Linked DNA regions of Vallitalea longa. The protein of the gene in region 1 binds, or shares a complex with, the protein of each later gene. Links are inferred from orthologs where the notes say so. Each region holds a gene or a part of one and is shown on either strand. Other genes may lie near its edges. The genes, in order: rny and pfkA.

What was found.
Region 2: rny (region 1) and pfkA share a complex: the UniProt entries of both Bacillus subtilis proteins name them as parts of the possible RNA degradosome complex. The link is inferred for Vallitalea longa from one-to-one orthologs.

What each region holds. Positions count from the first base shown.
Region 1 is NZ_BRLB01000021.1:86,004-89,312, forward strand. What follows is about bases 157-3,120. They hold rny (ribonuclease Y), read left to right. Parts: upstream 157-842; coding sequence 843-2,399; downstream 2,400-3,120. Other genes in these bases: QMG30_RS21740 (regulatory protein RecX), read left to right, coding at 157-688; QMG30_RS21750 (stage V sporulation protein S), read left to right, coding at 2,593-2,853. Also shown: more of QMG30_RS21740, read left to right, coding at 59-156; QMG30_RS21755 (pyridoxal phosphate-dependent aminotransferase), read left to right, coding at 3,308-3,309. UniProt on the Bacillus subtilis protein: Endoribonuclease that initiates mRNA decay. Initiates the decay of all SAM-dependent riboswitches, such as yitJ riboswitch. Involved in processing of the gapA operon mRNA, it cleaves between cggR and gapA.
Region 2 is NZ_BRLB01000001.1:1,047,538-1,050,710, forward strand. The notes cover bases 204-3,031. They hold pfkA (6-phosphofructokinase), read right to left. Parts: upstream 2,193-3,031; coding sequence 1,215-2,192; downstream 204-1,214. Other genes in these bases: QMG30_RS04490 (glycoside hydrolase family 15 protein), read right to left, coding at 204-1,038; QMG30_RS04500 (DNA polymerase III subunit alpha), read right to left, coding at 2,242-3,031. Also shown: more of QMG30_RS04490, read right to left, coding at 1-203; more of QMG30_RS04500, read right to left, coding at 3,032-3,173. UniProt on the Bacillus subtilis protein: Catalyzes the phosphorylation of D-fructose 6-phosphate to fructose 1,6-bisphosphate by ATP, the first committing step of glycolysis.

The DNA.
Region 1 (3,309 bases):
AATTAGTAATGGGACTGGTTATATACAGTCCTTTTTTATCTTATGGGAAAGGATAATTATGACTATAACAGATATTATTCAAAACAAAAGATTTAAAAACTATTATGATATACATATAGATGGAGAATATATGTTTTTTGTAACTTATAAGGAATTAAAGTTTTTGAAACTTAAGATAAATGATGACATTACAGAAGAATTTTTGCAAAAAATATATAGAGAATATATTATTTCGAGAGCTAAAAATAGGGCTTTAAGACTACTTACTAGAAAAGATATGACTAGAAAGGAAATTATCCAAAAATTAAAACTAACTGGTTATAATGACTATGTAACTAATAAAATAATATTATTTTTAGAAGAATATAATTTTATTAATGATAAAAAATACGTTGAAAAATATGTTAATTATAATCAAAAAAGAAAAAGTGTCAAAAAAATTGGTATGGAACTTACCCAAAAAGGGATTTCTAAGGATACGATAAATGAATATATAGAAAATATTGATTTTTGTGAAGAAGAAAATGCATATAATTTATTATATAAAAAATATAAAAATGTAGATACTATAGATAATAAAATAAAAAGAAGAATGATAGGTTATTTAATGAGAAAAGGTTATAATTATAGTTTAATTAATAAAGTAATTGACCAATTTATGCGAAAAAAAAATTTAACTAATACATAACAAATATGTAAAAAACGTTATGAAATATGTATACTATTTAAAAGAGTTTTTATTAAAACTTGACATAATTTCTAAAACGTTATAAAATTTATATGTTATGGAAAATAACATCATGCACAATGAAAAATAAATAATGAGGAGGTGTTACCATTTGATTGATAATCCAATAATACTAGTAATATTAATACTTGTCGTTGCAGTCGTGGTTGGAATAATAACTTTTAAGCTTGGTGTTTCTTATAGAAAGAAAGTAGCAGAGTCACAATATGGATCAGCTGAACAAAAGGCTAGAAAAATAGTTGATGAAGCTATAAAAGAAGCAGAATCTATTAAACGAGAAAGTCGTTTAGTGGTTAAAGAAGAAACTTACAAAATCAAAAGTGATTTGGATAAGGAAGTTAAAGAAAGACGAAACGAATTACAACGCCTTGAAAGACGACTTCTTCAAAAAGAAGAATCTTTGGATAAGAAATCTGATACTTTAGAAAGAAAAGAGAATCAGTTAGTATCTAAAGAAGAGCAATTATCTAAAATGAAAGCAGAAGTTTCTGAATTACAGAAAAAACATGTTAAAGAGTTAGAAAGAATTTCTGGCCTCACCTCCAATCAGGCAAAAGAGTACCTTTTGAAATCTGTTGAGAATGAAGTGAAACATGAAACAGCAATTTTAATTAAGGAAATGGAAGTTAGAGCAAAAGAAGAGGTCAATAAGAAATCAAGAGAAATATTGGCAAATGTAATACAGAAATGTGCAGTTGATCATGTGGCTGAGACTACTGTATCAGTAGTTCCTCTCCCAAGTGATGAGATGAAAGGAAGAATAATAGGTCGAGAAGGTAGAAACATTAGAACCTTAGAGACTTTAACAGGAATAGATCTTATTATTGATGATACCCCTGAAGCAGTTATACTTTCTGGATTTGACCCGATAAGAAGGGAAGTTGCAAGAATTGCACTTGAAAAATTAATTGTTGATGGAAGAATCCATCCAGCGAGAATCGAAGAAATGGTAGAGAAGGCTAAAAAAGAGGTAGAGAATATTATCCGTGAAGAAGGTGAAATGGCCACTTTCGACACAGGTGTTCATGGCTTACATCATGAATTAACAAGATTGTTAGGTAAAATGAAGTTTAGAACAAGTTATGGACAGAGTGTATTAAAACATTCTATTGAAGTATCTCACTTAAGTGGATTGATTGCCGGTGAAATAGGAGTAGATGTAAGAGTAGCTAAGAGAGCTGGTTTATTACATGATATTGGTAAATCAGTTGATCATGAAATGGAAGGTTCACATGTTTCCATAGGTGCAGACTTATGTAGGAAATATAAAGAATCTGAAGTGATTATTAATGCTGTTGAAGCACATCACGGTGATGTAGAACCTACAAGTCTAGTAGCTGTCATTGTACAAGCAGCTGATGCTATATCTGCTGCAAGACCAGGTGCACGACGTGAAACATTAGAAACATATATTAAAAGACTTCAACGTCTTGAAGAGATTGCTGCTGAATTTAAAGGTGTAGATAAATCTTTTGCTATTCAAGCAGGTAGAGAAATTAGAATTATGGTTATTCCAGACCAAACAAGTGATGAAGAAATGGTAGTACTTGCAAGAGAAATATCTAAAAAAATCGAGGATGAATTGGAATATCCAGGACAAATTAAAGTAAATGTTATAAGAGAAACAAGAGCAGTTGAATATGCTAAATAAATAAGAAGCGTGAGAAATCACGCTTCTTTGTTTTTTTGAGCTTTTTTAGATTAGTTTGTAGAAAAAAGGTATTATATATTTATTGAAAAAAATAAAAACTAATATTCTGCATAAAAATTGATTGAAAAAAAGGAAAAGACTATTTCTTATTGAATATTTAACTATATAACCAATAAAAAGGGGGTCTTTTAGAGTGGAAGTTTTAAAAGTTGCTGCAAAATCTAATCCCAATTCGGTAGCTGGTGCTCTTGCTAATACTATCCGTGAACAAGGCGGTGCTGAATTACAAGCAATCGGAGCAGGCGCATTAAATCAAGCAATAAAAGCAATAATAATTGCAAGAGGATATGTGGCTCCATCGGGTATCGATTTAGTTTGTATTCCAGCTTTCACTGATATTGATATTAACGGAGAAGAAAGAACAGCGATTAAATTAATCGTTCAATCCAAGTAAAAAAAGTGTGCATGTCACACTTTTCTTTTTTATTTCTTTTATAGATTATAATTTAAATAATTAATCCTATTATATGAAATTCTATTTATTCTATTAAGTTAATCATATTTTCCTTGATTTTATAAGTTTTTAATGTTTTAATAAATTTGAATGAGGTATTATTACGTTTAAGTGATAAATTGCTAAAACCTTTCTGCCATATTGTTGTATATGAAATATTTTGCAAAATAACTGTATAATAATAAATGCGAACACAAAAAATAAATATAGTTATGAATACGAAATGAAATATTTATATCAAATATTGCAAAAAATATAGCTGAATGTTAATTTATATTAGTAAAAACATTAAAAAACGAATAAATTCAAATCAGAACTTGCAAAGTTTGAAGAAATATATTACAATATGTTTAATTGAAATAAGTTATAATAATGAAAAGGGTGGTGTTTGTACAT
Region 2 (3,173 bases), on another replicon or contig:
TTTTGCAATAATGTACATTGCATGTGCCCATATTGATGGACAAACAATATCGCCATAGATTTCTTTCCATCTCTCTATATAGTCATAGTTCAGTACTTTATCTATTATTTGTTCGGGTAATTCTCCATTACCATTACTGCGATTTTCAACCCAGTTAATCAAAATATCTAGTTTACTGGTATTTCCTACTTTTTTGTAATACCAAGCTAACCAACACGTTAAATTTATCCATCTTCCACCACCAAAATATGAGTCGGAACCATATCTATGTAATCCGTTATCATTTAGTAGTGCTTTTTCGATTTCTGATACTGTTTTTATCATTCTATCATCTGTTAATTCTATAACATGAAATGGTAATGCCAAAAATAATAAACTTGAATCGATATCATCGTAAAATGCATATTTGGAAAATCTTCCTTCTATAACACAATTTCTTAATATATAAGTTTTTATCTCCATAGCTATTTTATTGTATTCATTTTTGGGGATTATATCATGTGCTTCTTGTAATCCTCCACAAATACATGCCAATGTGGAAGTATGAATTCTGTCGTCTTTTTCTTCCCAACATCCGAAACATGGTGATTTCCAGAAGCATTCCAAATATTTTGCGACAAGTTCAATGCTCTTAATATAAACATCCTTCTTTTGATTTGTCATTTTCATATGTTGACAAATTCCCCATAACCATACCCCATAACCATCAAGTTGGAAATTAGATCTTTGTTCATCTTCTATTCCATTATCATTGTAGATTGAGTAAAGATAATCACTGTTCAGAAGTTTTTCGTTGTTCTTATATCTTTTGATTGCATTTGCGATTTTGTATTCCAATTCTATAATTTTCTTACTTGACCAATCATAATACTTATCACCTACATTATAATCTCCCATTATATCCAAAGCATATACACTGAAACTGTTATCTTTTAAAAAGCAGTATTTATATGCCCAATGAGTATGACTCCCTATGATAATACCTGATTTTAGTTGACTACCTTTAATTAAATTAATACTTTTTTCAATTAAATCCATATTGCCTCACCTCACTACTACTAGAAGAAAATTTATGCAATAACCCCTTAACGCACATGAAAATGCTCATATTTCATCTGCTATAAAAGCAGGACTTTCCCAGAAGGTAAAAATAGCTGAATTCTGTCCACTACAGAAATCAGCCTTTTCTTACAAGCTATTATGAATTAAATAAATTATATTGATAATATTTTACTGAGTTCATATCTTTTATCACTAATGGATTTTTTCATTTTCAATGCTTCATTTATATCATAATCAAGATATCTGCCTTCCTTATATGCTACTACTCTATTGGTTTTCCCTTCACTTAGTAAATCAACTGCAATCGATCCCATCATGGATGCATGCATTCTATCTACAGCAGTAGGACTTCCTCCTCTTTGTAGATGTCCTAATATAGTAGCCCTTGTGGATATTCCTGTTACTTCTTCTATTTTCTTAGCTAATTTTACTGAATCTTCAGAAGATCCTTCTGCATTAATGATTAAGTTGTGTCTCTTTCCTTTATGTCTGTTCTCTATAATCATTTTTATCAATTTCTCTTGTTTTATATTTTGTTTTTCAGGTAAAAGCACTGCTTCTGCACCATTTGCGATACCTGTCCATAATGCTATATATCCTGCATCTCTACCCATAACTTCAACGACTGAACATCTTTCATGTGAAGTGGATGTATCTCTTATTTTATCTATTGCTTCCATTGCTGTATTGACTGCTGTGTCGAATCCGATAGTATAATCTGTACATGCTATATCCAAATCAATAGTACCAGGTACACCTATAGTATTGATTCCAAGTCCAGCTAGTTTTTCAGCTCCTTTGAAAGAACCGTCTCCACCAATAACTACCAATCCATCAATACCGAAGACTTTACACATTTCAGCTCCTCGTTTTTGTCCTTCAGGTTCAATAAATTCCAAACAACGTGCTGTATGAAGTATAGTTCCTCCTCTTTGGATAATATCTGATACATCTTTTGAACCCATTTCATGGATATCTCCAGAAATTAATCCATTATATCCTCTTTTAATACCAACAACTTTTTTCCCTTTTGCTAACGCAGTCCTAACAACAGCTCTGATTGCTGCATTCATTCCTGGAGCATCTCCACCGCTAGTAAGAACTCCAATAGTATTTATTTCTTTTGCCATATTTTCTTACCTCCGTGTCACATTTATTTGAAAGTTAATTAATTAACAATTATAATATTCTCTTTACTTTAACACATTCTTGTCCTAAAATCAATTTTAATTTTGACAATAATTCTCTATTTATGTTAACATTCAGGTTATTAGGTAAATGCTTGATATTTTTTTCTTTCTCCAAATATATGATTACTTTATTTTCACCTTTATATTCCCCAATCAGCTTAATAATTTCATCATATAATTTTTGGTATGTCATGTAATCTTTTATCTTAATATATAGATTACTACGTACATTATCGAATGGAATCATTTTCTGAAGTATGATTTTTGAATCTTGCTCTTCAACAATACTCACTCGTCCTTTTACAAATATCTTAGCATCTTCATTCAATATATTTTTATTCTTCTCATAATCTCTAGGAAATATTATGACTTCAACCATACCATATAAATCTTCCAAAGTTATAAATGCCATCATTTTATTATTCCTTGTGGATTTTACAGTTTTAGATGTTATCATTCCTCCAATAACTACTTCTTGTCCGTCATATAATCTACTGATTACTTCTTCATCTTCAGAATAAATGAAATCACTGCTTCGTACATTGGATATAGTGTTTATCATATCTTGATGTTTTTCTAGTGGATGACCGCTTAAATATATTCCCAGTACTTCTTTTTCATTAGCAAGAAGCGCTTCTTCTGGATATTCTCCCACATCAGGCATATGTTCTTCAAATTGAGTTTTTGTAGTATCTTCATCAGAAGCAAAATCAAACAAATTCAATTGTCCTTCTATACTCCTCTTCTTGGTCTGAACTATTCCATCCAATATTATTTTGTAAGAATGCATATATTGTTTTCTGGTTCCCTTTAATGAATCAAAAGCTCCTGCTTTAATCAAACTTTCAATCATTCTCTTATTGAGTTCATTTCCAGCTAATCTTTCACAGAAATTAGTTATACTGCTATATTTTCCATCCT